Regions from separate parts of the Virgibacillus sp. Bac330 genome, predicted to be linked through region 3. Evidence: riboswitches for the same ligand, from Rfam matches in the RefSeq annotation. Region 3 holds a riboswitch; each other region holds the start of a gene.
What was found. A riboswitch is a leader RNA that binds a small molecule or an ion and turns the genes downstream of it on or off. The one in region 3 is predicted to bind thiamine pyrophosphate.
Positions count from the first base shown of each region.

Region 1: linked by a shared signal. The riboswitch ahead of D9780_RS15565 (YkoF family thiamine/hydroxymethylpyrimidine-binding protein) and the one ahead of D9780_RS02345 (thiamine phosphate synthase) in region 3 are both predicted to bind thiamine pyrophosphate.
Region 2: linked by a shared signal. The riboswitch ahead of thiW (energy coupling factor transporter S component ThiW) and the one ahead of D9780_RS02345 (thiamine phosphate synthase) in region 3 are both predicted to bind thiamine pyrophosphate.
Region 4: linked by a shared signal. The riboswitch ahead of thiT (energy-coupled thiamine transporter ThiT) and the one ahead of D9780_RS02345 (thiamine phosphate synthase) in region 3 are both predicted to bind thiamine pyrophosphate.

Region 1 covers NZ_CP033048.1:3,331,695-3,336,775, reverse strand. Annotated here, with positions in the region: gene D9780_RS15580 (energy-coupling factor transporter transmembrane component T family protein) at 1-111, opposite strand, end outside; gene D9780_RS15575 (ABC transporter ATP-binding protein) at 92-1,744, opposite strand; gene D9780_RS15570 (ECF transporter S component) at 1,741-2,322, opposite strand; gene D9780_RS15565 (YkoF family thiamine/hydroxymethylpyrimidine-binding protein) at 2,315-2,932, opposite strand; TPP riboswitch at 3,355-3,457, opposite strand; partial or broken gene lhgO (L-2-hydroxyglutarate oxidase) at 3,824-5,010, shown strand.
Region 2 covers NZ_CP033048.1:216,001-221,081, forward strand. Annotated here, with positions in the region: gene thiE (thiamine phosphate synthase) at 1-396, opposite strand, end outside; gene thiM (hydroxyethylthiazole kinase) at 494-1,267, opposite strand; gene thiD (bifunctional hydroxymethylpyrimidine kinase/phosphomethylpyrimidine kinase) at 1,264-2,070, opposite strand; gene thiW (energy coupling factor transporter S component ThiW) at 2,210-2,704, opposite strand; TPP riboswitch at 2,943-3,049, opposite strand; gene D9780_RS00955 (ABC transporter ATP-binding protein) at 3,693-4,673, shown strand; gene D9780_RS00960 (ABC transporter ATP-binding protein) at 4,715-5,081, shown strand, end outside.
Region 3 covers NZ_CP033048.1:524,322-529,402, reverse strand. Annotated here, with positions in the region: gene D9780_RS02360 (thiazole synthase) at 1-303, opposite strand, end outside; gene thiS (sulfur carrier protein ThiS) at 308-511, opposite strand; gene thiO (glycine oxidase ThiO) at 678-1,787, opposite strand; gene D9780_RS02345 (thiamine phosphate synthase) at 1,771-2,382, opposite strand; TPP riboswitch at 2,872-2,982, opposite strand; gene D9780_RS02340 (DinB family protein) at 3,268-3,729, shown strand; gene D9780_RS02335 (acetamidase/formamidase family protein) at 3,858-4,757, opposite strand; gene D9780_RS02330 (HAD family hydrolase) at 5,037-5,081, shown strand, end outside.
Region 4 covers NZ_CP033048.1:386,049-391,129, reverse strand. Annotated here, with positions in the region: gene D9780_RS01725 (biotin transporter BioY) at 1-132, opposite strand, end outside; gene D9780_RS01720 (3-ketoacyl-ACP reductase) at 1,258-1,980, shown strand; gene thiT (energy-coupled thiamine transporter ThiT) at 2,231-2,827, opposite strand; TPP riboswitch at 2,983-3,085, opposite strand; gene D9780_RS01710 (M4 family metallopeptidase) at 4,060-5,081, opposite strand, start outside.

The sequences.
Region 1 (5,081 bases), 1.6 Mb from region 3:
ACCATAAATAAGTGGCGTGAATGGATCAAATACAAAGGTTAAAAGACAAACAGCGATTACCACGGCAATTGCTTTTATACTAGGGTTTAAATTATTTAGTAATGCAGACATGAGAACCCTCCATATGCCGTTTTAATTTGATTCGTGTAGGGTAATCTAAATTCCATTTACTTAAGTGTGGCCGCTCCCACAGTTGCGTAGGCGTTTCATCTGCTACGATTTCCCCGTTTTTTAATACGACAACCCGATTGGCATATTTGTCGACAAGGTCCATATCATGCGTAACCATGATAATGGTCGTCCCATTTTTATAGCGGGCTGCTAATAAATGCATCAGTTCACGTGTAGATGCAGCATCTTGTCCAAATGTTGGCTCATCTAAAAATAAAATGTTTTGCTCATCTATGATCATGGTAGCAACACTTAGACGACGTTTTTGGCCTTGGCTTAGTGTATAGGGATGTCTATTTTCCATCCCTTGTAGCTGACAACTTGCTAATGTTTGATGCACTTTTTCTTGAACTGTTGCTTCAGGATATGCTCTTAAACGTAACGTATATGCAATTTCATCAAAAACACGGTCAGTGATAAATTGGTGTTCGGGATTTTGAAATACGTAGCCAATTTGTTGCCGTAATTCTTTTTGCTTCCATTGATCAATGGAGCGATTGTTTACATATATATTTCCTGCTGAAGGGAACTCTATCCCTGCTAACAAACGAGTGAGTGATGTTTTCCCGCTTCCATTTGCCCCTGTAACCGCAATAAAGGATGGGCCTGCCCAAGAGAAAGTAATGTCACGTAGAATTTTTTGTTTCTTTTTCGAAAGCTTTACGTTGTGAACTTCTATGATAGGTTCCAATGCGCAGCTTTTTTTGGCAGTTGTTTCTAAAAACGTTTGATCCAAATAGGACATATGCGTTGTAAAATCTTCGTAAGTGAAAGGGATTTTTGAAAAAGCTGCTTGATTATTGTCACAAGCTTGTAACGCGAGTTCCGTAATAGACGGAAGTGCAATGCCTTCTAATTGAAAAAGGTCCGCATGTTTTGTAATCGCTTCTGTTAAAGAACCATCAAATACACCATGTCCTGCTTTGGATAAAATAAAGGCTCTCTCTATAAAAGAGATCCACCCGTCCAATTGATGTTCAATAACAATGAGCCCAATTTTTTTATCTTCCTGAATATGTTTCATCGTTTGAATGAATGCCTGTTTTGCTAGTGGATCTAAATTAGCAGTTGGCTCGTCTAAAATTACAAAGTCGGGTTCAAGTGCTAGGATGCATGCTAGCGCGAGCTTTTGCTTTTGTCCTCCAGATAGAGAATGAATGTTTGCTTCTTTATAAGCGGTTAAGCCTACCATCTGCAATACTTCGTCTATCTTTGTGGCAATTTTATCTCTCGGTGTGTCGATGTTCTCCAATCCAAAAGCGATCTCATCTTCTACCGTCAACATACAAAATTGACTTTCAGGATCTTGGAAGACGACACCGACATGTTTACTCATTTCTCCAGGTTTCGTATCTTGAATCGAAGTCCCAAAGATATGGATATCTCCTGCTATTTCCCCATCAAGTTCGCGAGGGTAAATCCCGTTTAAGCAACAAGTTAATGTGCTTTTTCCACTGCCACTTGGTCCGAGTAGAAGCATCGTTTCGCCAGAACGCAAATCAAAGGATAGCTTGTTGATAGTAGGGTGTTCATGCTCGTTAAACCAAAGTGTGAGTTCGCGCACTTGAATCATGATACAGACCTCGCTTTATCTATTTGCTTTCCAAGGGCAAAACTAGATAATACACCTGTCTTAGCTAGTGAGTCACTAATTGCTTTTCCAAGTACACCGGAAATAATTGCGCCACTGATCATTCTAACGATGAGCATGCTAATCACATAAGGTGTGCTTAAAGCAGCATATCCGCCACGAAAATAGCCCCAAACAAAACTAAAAATCGCTGCTCCAACTCCTGCAAGCATTAATACCCATAAGGAATAGCGTTTATATCTTGTCGCAGCAAAAGCAGTCTCTGCACCAAGCCCTTGGATCATTCCAGTAATAATAATGATTGGCCCCATCGCATTGCCTAAGAGCATTTCCACCGTAGCGGCAATTGTTTCGGATAGAAAAGCCGCTCCTGGTTTACGTAATATATAGGCCGCAATAATGGATACGATAAACCAAATTCCAAAAATAAAGTCATAACCAATGGGGCCCATAAATGATACAAGTAGCTTTCCTACTGGGAGGAAAGCTAAATAGACAATCCCAAATACGACCGATAAAACAGCCATAACAATAATTTCTTTTAAACGCCAGTTAGTCATCACTGTTCACATCCTTTTTAGAAGGACTGTTAGCTGATATTGTCGTCGTCATAACGGTGTGAGAAGATCCACTATGTTCCATGTTGACAAAGACTTGTTCCAAGCCATTAAATACATCCTTCCCATCCCCATCTAATCGTGTGGCGTAATGAATGGAGGATACGCGGATGTTTTGCTTTTTCATGGCTTCAATTTGGTCGTAAATGAGATTCATATAGTCGCCGCCACCTAATGGATAGAGAGAAAACTTTCCAGCTACCTCTTGTTTGATCTTCTTGCTCTCTGCCTCGTTTAATCGTCGGTCATCTTCAGCTAAAAATACATCCCCATCAGAATCTCCTGGACAACCGATAGAATAGGTACCACTAAATACGACATGGTAACCTGTTTGTGCGGCATGAAGAAATAAAGCTTTTGTGACATCAAATACATGGGTGATTTTTCCTCTCACACATGTACCGACGTCCGTTGTTTTCACCCAAACTTTAGATGTGTCTACTTCTTTTAATGCTGTTGTAATAACATCCACAAATTGATCTGTCATCGGATAAATGGCAAAATCACAGCCAGCTATTCTACTGTTGTGGCAAGTATGAAATGGATTATTCAATTTTCTTCCTCCTTCTATAAATCATAGTTTTATAATGTACCGCGATGAAATTGTGCTACAAGCGCAAAGGAACTCGTTTTGAACTTTTATAAACAAATTTTCACATAGAACAAAGGCTCGGTGTGCCCGGTTAGCAACGTAGCGAGTGGAACGAATCAACGAAAGTTTTAGGAATCATGCTCCTGCAACAGGAGTATGCCGTCGCCCTGCGGCAAGCCCGTCTTTCGTCGCCTTCCTAATTAGAACTATCGTAAGGCAATGGAGTGAAGTCGCCTAGTTGCTGGGCGCTTGCGCCGGACGTGGCTAAATAACTTAGTTAGTTTATCCACAGCTGCAAAATTTTATAATTTCCTAGACCACAAAAAAGACTGCATTCGTGAAGAAGGCAGTCTTTACCAAATAGACTATGTATGTTGTACTCTCTGGTTTTGACTGCACTTCCCCACGCTAGTATTATCCAGATCGGGTATTAAGGGTCAGAAATTATCCTCTCAGCCATCTAAAATAGCTCCCCTAGTGCAAATAGTTATGCGGTTTTATAGTTTGTTATAGTGAATTATAGTATAGAACGTCAACGTTCACAACCAATTTGTTTGAAGCTTATAAGTAACTTGCATAGTAAATACCATTACCTTATCGAAAATAGCAGTCTATCTGTTTTTGTTTAAATTTGGTTGCAAAAGGTGGTCCATTTCATACTAAATAGGTTATGGTGATGCGAAAAACCATGTTGATTGTGAAATTGCACAGCTGTTTTTGCTTTAGCTATGTTTCAAGTTGTTACATTTAGTTTAAAGACTGGTTTAATTCGAAATAATTATTTAATTAAGATAATATGTTGAATATACAGATTGGAGACCTAATTGAAGTAAGGAAAGGGGGAATTCGTGCATGTATGATTACATTATTATTGGTGGAGGTATTGTAGGTTTAGCAACGGCATGGCAGCTGAAAACAAAGCATCCGCATTCATCCATTGCCGTATTGGAGAAAGAAGCAGCCTGGGCAGCTCATCAAACAGGGAGGAACAGTGGGGTCATTCATAGTGGCATTTATTATAAACCTGGTAGCTTAAAGGCCCAATTAGCGGTGAAGGGTAGAAATTCTATGATTGCATTTTGTCAAAAATATGAGGTGAAACATGAAGTTTGTGGCAAAATCATTGTAGCTACAAGAAAGCGAGAATTACCGTTTATGGATCAACTGTATCACCGAGGTTGTAAAAATGGTTTACAAATAACAAAATTACAAAGAGAGGAAGTTATTGATCATGAGCCATATGTTCAAGCAGAAGGAGGCTTGTATATACCGACAACAGGTATTGTGGATTATCAACAGGTGGCTTATAAATTAGTAGAGTTACTCGCAAACCAAGGAGTTGATTTGTTTTTAAATACACAAGCGCATCAAATAAATGAGAAAGGATTTGAAGTAACGATAGATACGAATCATCAATCTTTGATCGCTAGAAAGGTTATCAATTGTGCGGGCTTGCATAGCGACCAATTGGTTAAACAGTCGGGTATTTTAACGGATGTAAAGATTATCCCTTTTCGTGGGGAGTATTTTACATTAAAAGCAACGAAACATTATGTAGTAAAAAATTTGGTCTATCCAGTACCAGACCCAAAGTATCCATTTTTAGGCGTACATTTGACGAGAGGAATTCATGGTGAAGTGCATGCAGGCCCTAATGCAGTATGGAGTCTTAAAAAAGAAGGATACAATAAGTGGGACATAGATAGGAAAGAAGTACTAGCTACGTTGTTATTTCCAGGATTTTGGCAATTAGCAAAGGCAAATATAAAGGTGGGCGCAATGGAAATGTCGCGTTCTTTGTATAAAGCATTATTTGTAAAAAGTTTGCAGCGTTTTATTCCAGAAATCCAAACAGAGATATGATAAAAGCTCCATCTGGTGTACGCGCACAAGCTATGCTTCGAGATGGAACACTCCTTGATGACTTTTTTATTATACCCGGAAAAAATGTGCTCCACGTTTGCAATGCACCTTCGCCCGCTGCAACAGCTTCGCTAGAGATTGGTAGGATGATAGCTGAACGGGCATCATTATCATAAGTTTTTTCACTAGGAAAGCTTCATTTTACAATTTTATTACAAGGGGGAATACGGGATCAAGTCCGAAGAGA
Region 2 (5,081 bases), 310 kb from region 3:
CTTTGCATCTTCTTTTGTCGAAGTCGGGAAAATGGGGCCGACGCCAAGATAGTCAACGTAATCCAGCGGGCTGGCATGCAGTTCTTCTAGGTTAGAAACAGAAAGTCCAATCCATTTATTTGGAAACTGTTGGCGCAATTCTTTTGCGTCTTTATCATCTTGACCGACATGTATGCCATCAGTCTCTAAAACTTCTGTTAACTCTACATCATCATTGATAAAAAACGGAATGTTATGTTGACAACAGATAGCGCGCAATTCTTTTCCTAATTGTATTTTTTGGTTGCCAGATAAAGCATCAGATCCTTTTTCGCGATATTGAAAAGCTGTAATACCTGCCTGAATCGCTTCTCTTAAAACTTGCTTCGGGTCTCGATCACAATTTTGGCTTCCCATGATGAAATATTTACGTAAAGCTGTTTGTAAATGCAAGCCTCTAGCCTCCTTATTTACTTAACGTTTAGCTTTTGCGAAAGGAAAGTTTTTCTACATATTATTTGGTGTTAAGTTGATCTATTTCATTGGACAATGCGTCAATAAAGGCCGGAAGAAAGCTGCCAGAACCTTGAACATGCTCTTGTTTAGCAGCATACTCGGCTGCTAATCCATAAAATTGTACGGCTGCAAATGCTTGTTCTTCTACTTTCGCATCTGTAGTTAGACAAGCAGCTATAATAGAGCCTAGCAAACAACCAGCACCTGTAATTTTTTCCAAATAGACATGCCCGCTTCTGTTTTCTATTACTGTTTCATTGTTACTACAAATATAGTCCGTCTCTCCTGTTACTACAGCAGTCGTATGATACATGTTGGCTACTTTTTTAGCAATCTCTTTGCCATCACCATCTCCGACAGATTCTACCCCCTTTACTTCCCATGGCATATCAACTAGCTTAGCCATTTCGCCTGCATTTCCTTTAATAACAGTAAATTGTACTTCTTGTAATAATTGTTTAACGACATCTTTACGAAATGATGTGGCGCCAATGCCAACAGGGTCTAGTACTACTGGGATGTCTTTTTTGTTGGCGGCTTTACCAGCAAGCTTCATTGCTGGTAGCTCTGTCAATGTTGATGTACCAATATTTATAAGCACACCATTAGAAATGGACGCCATTTCTTCTGCTTCTTCTGTTGCTTTTGCCATAATCGGTGAAGCCCCAAAAGCTAGTAAACCATTAGCAGTAAAATTCATCACGACTTCATTTGTCAAATTGTGAATTAACGGATTGGCCTCCCTAACTTGCTCTATAATTGATGTATTCATTGTTTCACCCTTTCTTCACGAATTCCCCAATGGTTGGTAGGGCCGTTCCCAGCGCCTAATGGGAAAGAATGCTTAATAGCTGCTGTAACAAATTGTTTAGCCTCTTTTACCGCTTCATATAACGGCAGGCCTTTAGCTAAATGAGCGGTAATGGCTGCCGAGTACGTACAACCAGTGCCATGCGTACTTGTTGTGTCAAAGCGTTTGGAGTGAAAGGTATGCATCTTATGTCCATCATATAAATAGTCAATGGCATCTCCATGCATATGTCCACCTTTTACTAGGGCAGCCCGAGCACCATGTTTATCCACCATTTCTTTGGCTGCTTCTTGTAAATCGTTAACATCATGGATTTTGTTGCCAGTAATAAATTCTGCTTCTGGAATATTTGGCGTAACAACAGTTGCTAAAGGTAGAAGCTGTTCTTTTAAATAATCTCTTGCTTCTTCGGCAATTAAAGGATCGCCGCTAGTAGCAACCATAACAGGGTCCATGACGTAGTATGCGTCTGTACTAGTAAGTTGTTTTTGGATGACGCGCATCATCGATTCATTGGCAATCATGCCTGTTTTTAGACTGTGTACAGGCATGTCAGAAAAAACAGATTGCAATTGCTCATCTATCATATCAATAGGGATATGGTGGACATTTTGTACACCAGTTGTATTTTGTGCAACAATCGATGTGATGACGGACATACCATAAACAGTTAACTCTTGAAATGTTTTCAGATCTGCCTGAATACCTGCACCTCCACTTGGGTCAGTTCCTGCAATCGTTAATGCACATGGAATTGGTTTCAAATTATTCGCTTCCTTTCTTTATATAATTGCCAGTATATTTCGTGAACCATGATGGCTCATTTTCGAGCGAACTACTATCTAGAATGATTCCCAAACATATAAATAGTTATCATATAGTCTTGGACTTAAAGCCAGTTTATTACTGCCTTTGTATACGAATCAGCTTATCTGTATTCACGCGTGAAACAATAAACCACCCTAAAAAAGCTCCAGAAATGCTACTTGCTAAAAATGACGGGACAAAGAATAGAGCTCCGGCACTACTGTCCATGAATAAGCGAGCAATGGGTACGGCAAGCAAGGATCCTACAATTCCAGTCCCTATACTTTCTCCAATGACAGCCCATCGTTTCTTCTCAAATCTACGATACAGTAAACCTGCAAACCATGCTCCTACCATGGCTCCTGGAAATGCTAATAAAGTTCCAAGTCCTAGCATATTTCGTAACAGACCAATCATAAAAGCTATTATTACAGCAGGTCCAGGTCCTAACGTAATAGCTGCCATCACATTAACAGCATGTTGCACGGGGTACGCTTTGGCAAATCCAGCAGGGAACCAAAGAAATTGTGCTGCTAGTGTGCCAATAGCAACAAAGACAGCCATTAATGTTAATGTGTATGTTTTTTTCATAGCATCACCTTGCTTTTGTCTATTTTACTAAGAGGAAAGTAGTGAAGAACAGCATTTTTAATAGAAGTTGCTGTAAGGTTTCTTTCATTCTAAACGAGAAGTCGTTGTCGACGAATAGAATAGAACAAAAGGAACAAGCATAACGCCATGTTACTCATCCTATAAACCTTATCTTTTCCTAACATGCAAAAAAAGTCAGACCCCAGACAGAACCTGACTTAGAAGAAGAAATATAGAAAGAGAATCTCTACTACTTCCCTCCGCTGGTCTTAACCAGATCAGGTCAATAAGAGTCAGAAGCTATTGCTTCTTCTCAGCCCATGATAGGCTCCCCTAGTAGTTCTTATAAAATATTCTACTAAAATATTAAACGCTAACACATCAAGCTTAACAAAATGGTAGATGTTTGTCATGGAAAAAGCTAGTACCTTTCCGCATCTTTATTACCTTGAATTGTACTTGCGTGGTTTAGAGATAGTTGTAAAGGGAAAATAATTGCCTGTTTTGAATAATGGCCTGCAAATCCACTTTCTATAAAATTACGGTCCATCTTTTATAGATGAAGTTAAAACATATTCAAAACTTTTAAAAGAAAGGTTAATAATTTCATGTGGACATGAATATGATAAGCATTACAAGATGGTTCTAAAATCCTAGTTTTTCATCGGTATATTAGAAACGCTTTCATGAAGAGGTGGTGATCTACTCCATGAGATTATAGAAGGATAAATCAGAAAGTGAAAGGAGGGGGAACAAATCTATTACAAAATAAGTAAATGCAAGATATTCCTTACAGGTGATAATGAACCGGGGAAAAAACTGTTTCAATAGACTGAATTTTTAGTTTGTTAACAAGATACCTATTTGCGAGTTTAAAATGTAAAGGCATGACAACATCCACCGCAAATATATGGCAAGAAACTATCTATTTCTAAAGTTGAGGTGCTTTAGAGTGGTGGAAATTTGTAAGAAACGAGGTGAAATCAGAATGTCCAAAGAAGTCATACTGGAACTAAAAGATGTCCATACGCATTTTTTTACGGAAAAAGGGGAGGTTCCCGCTGTGAATGGGGTTCGTTTATCTGTATGTAAAGGAGAGGTCGTTGGTATTGTTGGAGAATCGGGCTGTGGAAAAAGCGTCACATCCTTATCCATCATGCAATTAATACCTAGCCCGCCTGGCAAAATTGTAAGTGGTGACATTTATTTTAAAGGGGAAAATATCGTATCAGCTTCTCCTAAAAGAATGAAACAGATACGGGGAAATGAAATTGCTATGATTTTTCAGGAACCAATGACATCTTTAGATCCTTTATTTACCATTGGTAATCAAATGATAGAAGCGATTCGACTACACGAAAAAACAAGCAAAAAAGAAGCGCGTAACAAAGCGATTACATTATTAGAACTTGTTGGAATTCCTAGGGCAAATGCTATTGTCGCTAGTTATCCGCATCAATTATCAGGTGGAATGCGACAGCGGGTCATGATTGCAATGGCGATGGCTTGCGAACCAGATTTGTTAATAGCGGATGAACCAACAACAGCACTTGATGTAACGATACAGGCACAAATACTCGATTTAATGCGACAGTTAAATCAAGAAAAGCAGACAGCTATTCTGTTCATCACACATGATTTAGGTGTCGTTGCAGAGATTTGTGATCGCGTCGCAGTGATGTATGCTGGGCAAATCATCGAAGAAGGGACGACGAGAGAAATATTAAAATATCCTAACCACCCCTATACAAAAGGATTAATTCGTTCATTACCAAATGTGAAGAAAACAGAACAACAATTATATTCTATTCCAGGTACGGTTCCTAAGCCACAGAAGGAAAAGATAGGTTGTCGTTTTGCACCTCGTTGTGAATGGGCATTTGCACCATGTTTTCAAGCAAACCCTCCATTATATGAACTAGAAAATAACCGCACAAGTAGATGCTTTTTACATGAAAAGGAAGCATGATTGTTCCCATTAAAGCAAGCAGGAAGGAGGTAGAGGAGAAAGTGGTCCAACCATTGTTAGAAGTGAAAGGATTACAGAAACATTTCGCAGTTAAAGGCGGGGTATTTGGAAGGAAAAAGCGTGTTATCAAAGCTGTCGATGATGTCTCATTCAGTGTAAGAGAAGGAGAGATACTTGGTATTGTTGGAGAGTCAGGATGCGGAAAATCAACAACTGGAAAAGCCATTTTACGATTATTGGAGCCTTCGAGTGGGGAAGTGATGTTTGCTGGAAAAAGGATAAAGGATCTTGAAGCAAAAGAGTTGCGAAAGCTCCGCAAAGATATGCAAATTATTTTTCAAGATCCTTACGCTTCGTTAAATCCAAGACATACGGTTGAAAAAATCATTGCAGAACCGCTACTTGTTC
Region 3 (5,081 bases):
TCCAATTATCTCTACCTTAATCATATCACAGAGTTCAGATGCTTTCGCTAAACGTGCGATCCGCACTGCTTCTTCTGCCGTTTTAGCTCCAGCTGTATTCGGCAATAAGGTATATTTCTTTAAATCTAATTCTTCCAATAAATTTGGTTCTTTTGCGTCAAAAATATTCATTCTTCTAACAGCAAAGGTTAGAATTTCTGCTTCCGATACATTTACCGCTTCTTTTTGCACTTGAAAACTGGGGTATTTTCCGGTTCCTAACAGTAATCTAGATGCAAATGTTTTATCTCCAATTTGTAACATTGGTTTAACCTCCCCCTACAAAATGAACAATTTCAATTCTATCTCCGTCTTCCAAAATCGTCTGTGAATAATCTGTTTTGCGAATAATTTCTTTGTTTTTTTCTACTGCCGCTACTTTTTCTTCGATGTCATAAGCTTCTAACAAATCAAGCATTGTCATCGTATCTTTGGCAAAATGCAATGTCTCTCCATTCACGTGCAGTTCCACACCATATCCTCCTCTCTTTTATAGCAATATAGAAAAAGCCAAAAATGTGAATGCATCATCCTAGCAAAACATAGGCTCCCCATAAAAAAACTTGATCTGAAGCTAGTTTTTTATAAAATACATCTTCGACTTAATAGTGCGTATCTTCGGAAATATCTTTCTAGTTTTAGCTATTAACCATCGCTAAACGCTGGGGAGACACTAGGTTTCCAATATTTTTTTGGCTTTGATTCATTATTAGGTCACCAATTAATTGCGCCGTTGCAGGTGCCAACAATACCCCATTTCGATAATGCCCAGTAGCATAATAAAGACCTGGTAAATAAGGATGCTCTCCAATAACAGGGATCCCATCTTCTGTTCCAGGTCGCACACCTGTTAAAAAGGAATCTATCCTAGCATTACGAAAGGATGGAAAAATAGTATTAAAATGCGTTAGCAAAGATTCAATTCCTCCCACAGAAATATAGGACGATTGATTGTAACGTTCGGAAGTTGCGCCAATAACATAGCGACCATCTCGTTTTGGTACAAGGTAAAAATCCTTACAAAAGAGTGTCTGTTTTAACTGAATATCGCTAGAAATAACGGATAAACATTCCCCCTTTACTGGTATCATTGGATTAACTAGCCCCATTGCTGTAAACCATCGCCCACTCTCAGCCCCTGTAGCAATTACTACGCGCTCAGCTGTTATCAAACCTTCATCTGTATCCAAGTGAAAAGTTTTGCCAACGTGGTTTATGTTCCATACATGACAGTCCTCTTTCACCTTGCCTCCTTTTGCAATAGCCCCTTGTTTAAAAGCTTCACAAACTCGTGAGGGTTCCACGTGCCCATCCGTCTCCATGTAAATGCCAGCAATCGCTTCTTTGCCTAACATGGGATACCATGCTTTCAGTTGCCTTTGGTCCACCCATTCTAAATTTGGGAAAGCTTGTCGCTTTAATTCTATTGCTTGTTTTTCCTGTTCATGAAAAGCGAGCTCCACCATGCCTCCAGAAGCTAACTGAATATCGATAGATGTTAGTTGATACAATTCCCAATTTAATTCCTGATACATATCTCTACTAGATTGACAAAATTTATAAAACTCATTTGCATTACTATTTTCCGTATGTACACCTAACATTCCGGCAGCTGCTTTTGTCGCCTTTCTTCCACTTTGCTGTTTTTCAACAACAAGGGTAGTTACATTATTTTTATTTAATTGATACGAAACAGCATGACCAATAATTCCACCGCCAACAACGACAACTTCATAATGATCCTTCAATTTTCTCTACCTCCTTACGTAGGCTCATAGCAGCTGTTTTTGGACAAGTTGCACTAAAAATCCCCGACATGACAGCAACACCTGTTACCCCAATATCTTTAAAATGGGATATTCTATCTCCTGTTATCCCACCAATTGCAATGACTGGGATTGTAAGTGCATGAATGATTTGTTCCAATTGGTATAATCCTCTTGGTTTTATGCCTGGTTTACTATTTGTTTGATAAATATGTCCAAACATCACATAGTCTGCCCCATTATCTTCAGCATATTTTGCCGCTTCCAAAGAGTGAACAGAACTCCCCACCCTTAAAGAGGGAAATAAGCGCTTTATCTCCCCTATATTTGTGCAGTATTCAGGTAAATGCAATTGATTTACTCCCGTTAAAAACGGAATTTTAACATGCGTATGAATACAAAGTACTTCTTTTGGAACACCGCCGTTTATTAATACCTGCACAAATTGCAAATATTCGAATCTCGATTTCTGTTTTTCTCTTAAAATGATGTGATCTACGAAAGGAGCAATTGCTAGTATTGTATTGATTAATTTTGTCTCTTCCGTTTCTCCATTCGTTACCGCATATAATTGCATTAGGTCCCCTCCTATTCGTTTAATCCAGTTTTGTGGAAAAATGGAAGGCTTTTTATACAACACATCTTGACATGAAAAGCGAATGCTTTTCATGATGATAGAGACTACCTTATGCGTTCCAAGGATTTTCTTATAGTGGAACAAAGGCTCGGGGCGCCCGGTTAGCAACGTAGCGACTGGAACGAATCAACGAAAGTTTTAGGAATCATGCTCCTGCAACAGGAGTATGTCGGCGCCCTCCGGCAAGCCCGTCTTTAGTCGGCCTTCCTATTTAGAACGAACCGATGATGACTTATCCCGTAGGGCAATTTCGCGAAGTCGCCTAGTTGAAGGCGCTGGAGCCGGACGTGGCTAAATAACTTAGTTAGTTTACCCATAGCTGCTAAAATTTTATAATTTCCTAGACCGGAACAAAAAAATGTCACTTTCTCCAACGTCGGAAAAAGTGACATGTATACACATATATAGAAGCAAGACTATGTACAGTAAATAGTCTTACAGTCACTTTCCTCCGCTGGTTTGTTAGCCAGTTCAGGTTCAAAGAGTCCCAACGTTGCACGTTGATCTCAGCCATTAAAAATGGCACCCCTAGCGATTTCAAATATTCATCATTTTATTAACTTCTACCTTACAGCACATAAAACCATATGTCCAGCATTTTCCTTCCATTACCTTTAAAGTACTTAAAACTTCGGCTCCAGACTGGGAACATGTCTAATAACTCTAAGTGTCAAATCCGCAATTCGCTTTCGGTAGTATCAGTAACAATGAAATCAATGTAAAAAATCAAAACAACATTTCTTATACATATATAGGTATAAAACTATTCATCTTATAACTTCTCTGTTATACTAATCTCGAATTGAACAAATAGGGGGATGAAAAATGAGTAAAGATTTAATTGAACAATTTGCGTTGAATCGTAACATGCTGTTTATTGAACTAGATAAGCTAGATGAATCACTAATTGACGAACAATTAGACGAACTAAATAATACGGTACATTGGCATATCGGACATATTTTAACTGTTGCGGAGCAATTTCTATTTGGTTTCCCGAACCAAACAAAGCATTTACCAGAGGAATTTATTTCTCTATTTGGAAACGGTACAAAACCTGCTGATTGGCCAAATAATGTGCCATCCCTTACAGAATTAAGAGAAAAACTACAACAACAAATGGAGCGTGCTATGAAACTGGACGCGGAATATTTTGCTACGCCATTGGAAAAACCTTTTCTAGGGCAAGATACAATCGGCGGACTAGCAAAAGTTGCTACATTCCATGAAGCACATCATACTGGTCAGATACATACAATTCATTTAATCGCTGCAAAAAGAAAATGACTTGCACTTGTAGGGGGATAGGGGAGTTTTCCCCCTACCATTTCTCTCAATAAAGACCATTCATTTTTATATGCTTATTTTTCCTTCACTTCACCTTTTCTTCACATAGAAATCGTAAAACTTGTTCTCTACAGTAGTTGATAACCGTATTTATCCAGTACCCACATTGGAAGTTCCATTCGCGATGTCATGAACGGATCAACAATTTGACAAATTTTTAAATCTGCTCCCACAGATAGAAACATTGCTGCTTCATGCGCTTCCATTTTCAGTATATTCACAAGAAAAGTATGCATATGTTTCGTTGCTTGCTTAGAAGCTTCATCTAGCGTTTCACGAGACGCTATCGTCATTACGTGTTTGTCATCAGCTAAAAAGGGAAGTGGATAAGGTTGTCCTTTAATTACGCTAACTTTAACTGTAATTTCAGCAGCAATTTCTAATCCACAAATAACTACCTCACCATCTCCCATAACTGCGTGTACATCTCCCATTGCCAAAAGAGCCCCTTCTACATTTACCGGTAAATAAAGGGAAGATCCTATTCCAATTCGTTTACAATCCATATTTCCACCGTGATCTTTTGGCGTTCCTGTTGGCACATCTTCATCAAGTGGAGCAGTTCCAATAACTCCAATCATAGGTTTTATCGGTAATTGTAGAGTTTCATTAAAAATAGCTTTCCCATCATGTATAGAAATAATTTTTGTTTTTTCATCAGTAAAACTACCTGCTAAAGCCCCCATTTTTGGTGTGATGGACATTAAGCCTTGGTTAGCAATTTGAATATCCAATATATCCACTTTTAATGTATCTCCTAGTCTGGCGTCTTCCACAAACAACGGTCCTGTCGCTGGATTAATTTTATCCCACCCGACGGTGTGGAATAAATCATCTTCACTTTTCATTTCGTTACTAAAACAATCGTACGTTTCAAATAGAATTGTTTCTCCTGAAAAAACTGTTTCTACGGGCTTGTTCTTTGGTGACATTGACAAAACATAGGTTTCCTTCGCAATTCTTTTCACTTGTGTATACCTCCTAATTCACAGCTTTGTGATATCGTTTCTATGTTAGCTAAGTTTATTATACTACTATTCTTCCCCTCCCTTTCACCCAAATGTTAGCTAGTTGCTCTTATGACTGCTATAATGAACATGGTTTCTATACTTGAAGTGCGTTAATAATCAAGCTGAAAGAATAATACACGCACTTTCAACAGAAGTTCCGACTGTATATTTTCGTTACTAACTAAGAACAGTACTAATAAAGTACAAACATATTACATTCATTTAGGAGGATATGCAATGAGTCAATTAAAATTAATGATTTTTGATATGGACGGTTTACTA
Region 4 (5,081 bases), 140 kb from region 3:
TCCGACTGCTAAAGTTTGTCCACTTATCGGTATTAGTGGTAATGGTATTTCTATTTGTGCCAAAATAGCTGTGAGTGCTGCAAACAAAGCACAGTTAAGCATGAGGCGAAGTCTTTTTCGTTGCTGTTCCATGTTAATAAATCCCCCCATTTCACATAAACGTTCATGTTTTTTCAAAATTGTACTTGGAAAAAAGAATATTGTCAACTTCACTAACGTGATAGTTTACATTTAGAGTGAGCAATTTGTTGTTTAAACGTTCTATATTAGGGAGAAGCAATAATACGTCATTCAGTAAATGCCATTAATCGATGCATTTTTAAATAATTAAAATATAAATGAATATTGAATATAGCAAAGAGTACTAGAGATAATGATAGTTATTCAGTCTTCTTTTTCGTTTAAAAGTAACTTATTTTAAACCGGCTACTTCCTTATAGCGTTAAACGTACTTAACCAGGAGACGAGCGACTTTTACTCGTTCATGAGCGCTTTTCGGATCACGGCGAGCGCTTTTTCGACGTGATTGAGCGATTCTCGGATCATGGCGAGCTACTTTTACTCGTTCATGAGCGATTTTCGGATCACGACGAGCTACTTTTCGACGTGCTTGAGCGATTCTCGGATCACAGCGAGCGCTTTTTCAACGTGCTTGAGCGATTTTTGGATTACGGCGAGCGCTTTTTCAACGTGCTTGAGCGATTTCTGGATCACGGCGAGCGACTTTTACTCGTTCATGAGCGATTTCAGGATCATGGCGAGCGACTTTTACTCGTTCATGAGCGATTCTCGGATCACGGCGAGCGCTTTTTCGACGTGCTTGAGCGCTTTTCGGATCACGACGAGCGCTTTTTCAACGTGCTTGAGCAATTTTCGGATTACGGCGAACGACTTTTACTCGTTCATGAGCGATTTCTGGATCATGGCGAGCTACTTTTCGACGTGATTGAGCGATTCTCGGATCACGGCGAGCGCTTTTTCAACGTGATTGAGCGATTTCTGGATCATGGCGAGCTACTTTTCGACGTGATTGAGCGATTCTCGGATCATGGCGAGCTACTTTTACTCGTTCATGAGCGATTTTCGGATCACGACGAGCTACTTTTCGACGTGCTTGAGCGCTTTTTCAACGTGCTTGAGCGATTTCCGACGTGTGGGAGTGATTTTCTAATGATAGAAATGTGTAGTTTGAATCTATTCTTTCAAATAGATATACTTACAATACAAGTAATAATCAATGGAGAGGGGTGGCTTATGATGGGGCAACAAATTAAAGGAAAGACGGCGTATATTACAGGTGCTGGTAGCGGTATTGGAAGAGCAACTGCACTTGCTCTTGCTAAGGAAGGTGTTCATGTAGGCTTCATTGCGCGTACGGAATCCAAATTGGAAGCTGTTGCAAGAGAAGTAGAAACATATGGCGTTAATACCAGTTATGCTGTTGCTAATATAGCAAAGTTGGAAGAAGTAGAGGAAGCTGTTGCGAAGCTAGAAACGTCGCTTGGGTCTGCAGATATTTTAATAAATAATGCAGGTATTGGAGCATATGGCGATTTTCTAGAAATGGATCCAGAAACGTGGAAACAAACTATAGAAGTGAATGTTTTCGGTACGTATCACGTTACTCGCGCCGTCTTACCACATATGCTCAAGAAGAATCAAGGCGATATTATTATGATCTCTTCCAGTAACGGATTAAAAGGGACAGCAGGTTCGACTTCTTACAGCGCTTCCAAATTTGCCATTCAAGGTATGTCCGAAGCTTTAATGCAAGAAGTGCGCAGAAATAACATTCGCGTTTTCACATTAAATCCAAGCCTTGTTGCTACAGAGCTTGCTTTCGGCGAAAAGTTAGCGGAGAAAAATGACGATAAATACATGCAACCCGAAGATTTAGCTGAATACATGGTAGCCCAATTAAAATTGCATCCGAGAATGTTTATTAAACAGTCGTTACAATGGGCTACGAATCCGTTCTAAAAACCAAAACTGTTGCAGACGTTTAACAAAAACGATTTGCAACAGTTTTTATAATTTGCTTTTCGTTTCCTATTCAGAGACTTATAATTCTAATTATTGTAACGGTAACATCTTTTAACTCCAGTTAATTGGCATAACTAACCAGGGATTTAGGCACCAGCTTAGATCTTCCCCTTCTTAAAGCATGAGTTGAAATAAAACTGCTGCTCTCGTCTTTTCTTTTGTAGTCTGAAAAAGAATTCAACTAGATTTAAGAAGCTTTTTTTAGATTTTTCAATGTAACTGTTTCCGCTTGTACTAACCGCGGAGCACTACCTAAAATCACCACTAAAACAATTGCGCAAAAAACAAATGCACCTACAAAAGTCGTGCCATTGGCGATAAAAGAATAAACGAGTGGCGAAGTTCCCTTAGGAGCGTAATCCCCCCAGAAAATGACACCTGCAAGAAAATGCCAAAAATACCTTGCCATGCTGCCCACAAACACTGCTGCTACCCCCCATGTCAAGGCCACTTTTTTACGTCCATTTGCAAAACTTTTTTGAATGAATGGCGAGAGTAATCCTGCAAAACCAACGCTAGCAAAAGCAATAAAATATTCAATTAAAAATTGGGTCGGTGTGAGAATTGTTGCATCACCGAGCATCACCTGTAACAACCCCCATAAGAAACCCGCTAATATCCCTGCTAGCATCCCCCTCCGAAATGCAAGAATAAATATGGGTACCATAGCAAAAGAAATGGATATAGCTGGTGATAATTTAATGGAAGGAAGAAAATCCAAAATCATTGCGAATGCTGCAAAAAAAGCCGCCTCAACCATTACTAATAAGCGAATATTTTTCATTAAAAAAGCTCCCCTTTCACGGAAACCCCAAGGGAAGCATCATTGTTCGACGTAGTTGTTCATTTATTGTGTAGAAGGTAAATGCTTACAAATGCCCGCTTTACATACAGGATCTTCCTGCACCTAAATCGAACTAGCATTTTATGCATAAACCTAAACATTGTTGTCCACATCCCTACGCAAGTGCTAACTAAACAGGTTCAAAGGGTCTCAAACATTTCGTTTCATCTCAGCCAAATGGCTCCCCTTGTGGTTTCTATATATATGATTTTCATCTATTATAAGCGATAAATTGTTCTTTGAACAGTTTTTAGATTCTTTATAAACCAAAAATTTTTTCAACAACAAGTCGTGTTCACATAAATAGTCAGAAAAATAAAGCTAACTTCTTAAATTATTCTAGAGGTTGTGCAAATTTCTCAATTGGGGACGCATATTAAAACGTTTGTATCGATATGCGTATTTCATCAGTGCTTGCATTCCTATCGTCTAGGCGCCTTTTTCTGATTCCAGCACCCTAGGACTTATCTTTAGTTTCAGAACTCCAATATTAAGCGTACGTTGTTTCTAACACGCACATATCCATTGTATTTCTAATTCCGGCACTCATATCGAGCGTGTTTCTTTCACCAGCGTTCGCATACCCTAGCCACCTACGCACATTCCTCATGTTGGTGATAGTTTTTCGACGTTAAAAAGACATGTCTCATATACGGAGCAATGACCTGTCAAAGTCAAAGAAGTATATCTAACATGTCTACAACTAGAGAGCGAGTGATGACTCATTTTCATGTACTTTAAATAAAGTTCGTTTGAAAGATATAGAAAGATAAAACGAGGATCCTCGTTATGTCATGTTGGTAGTATAGCCAAAAGAAAGAATCGTAGGTGGTTTGACATGGAGCTTGGCGAGCACAATTGATGAGCCAAACATGCTATCATGGACCGCTACTCCATGTAAAACCTCTTAAACTACCTGCCGCTTCCATACACTAGTGAAGATAAATACCTATTTATCAATCTATCTATCTTTATAACGATCACTACTTCGTGTTTCATCGTACCAAGCAAATGTGTCGCCAAATCAGACAGATGAACCCAAAACTGTTCACATGCAAAACAGCAGGCTCAAAAAGCAACAGCTTATGCTTTTTGAGCCATCACGCCTTGACAACATTCGACCTGCTGTTTTCTCACTCATTTGTACCTCAAATTCATTCTTTACCTTTTTATTAGTTTACACCAACGCGGTCCCACGCACGAGCAACTTCCTGAGCAGCGCTTTCCCCATACAAATCTTGAGCAGATTGAACGAGTGCTTGCCTTGCATCTTGGAAACTACTATTCGGCGTTAAATAGGTCGTTAATGCACGATAATAAACTTGTTCCGCCTTACTTACACCTATACCATGAACAGTGAAATAAGCCGCTTTATTCGGAATTCCACTATTAATATGAACTCCACCCCAATCACCGTCTCGGGTGTTTGGTAAATGTTGATAATCGTTCATATGATCTGGCTGATTATACCTTGTTGGGTTAGCTAAACTGCGTAGTGCATCCCCTTCAATACCAGGTGTATATACATCTTCACCAATTAACCAATCACCATCCACAAAATAGGCAAAAACATCAGCAAACGATTCATTTAACGCACCAGATTGGTTGGCGTAGACAAGATCAGCTGTTTCGTCAATCACTCCATGTGTAAGCTCATGAGCTACAATATCATTTGCACCAGATAACGGAGCAAAACTTCTTCCATCTCCATTACCGTAAATGATCTTATCACCAAGCCATGCTGCATTATTATAGTTGTTTCCATAATCAACTATCGACCGAATTGTCGAACCGTTGTCATCATAACTAACCCGACCAAATGTATTATAGTAATAATCAAATACTTGTCCAGCATGATAATGAGCATCAACAGCCGCCTGTTGTTCTTGATTCGTGAAACGATTATCTTCATCTTTCACATAAACACCTGGAAGATTTCTATCGCCTCTTCCTTGATTCGTGAACGTTTCAATGACGCCATTCATTCGTTTTGTCGTATCATAGAGATAATAGTCCCCTTGATGATAAAACGTATTTAACTGTCGCTGATGTCCAAGGACACCTATTCCACTTCCAGTAGAAGAAATTTCTTGCGCCTGATTGATCGCTTTTAAAACCTCTCCACTCTCTGCATTCACCCAAATATTCCAGTACGCTGGTTCCGGTTTGGCAAATTGAAGCTCTACGCGGTATG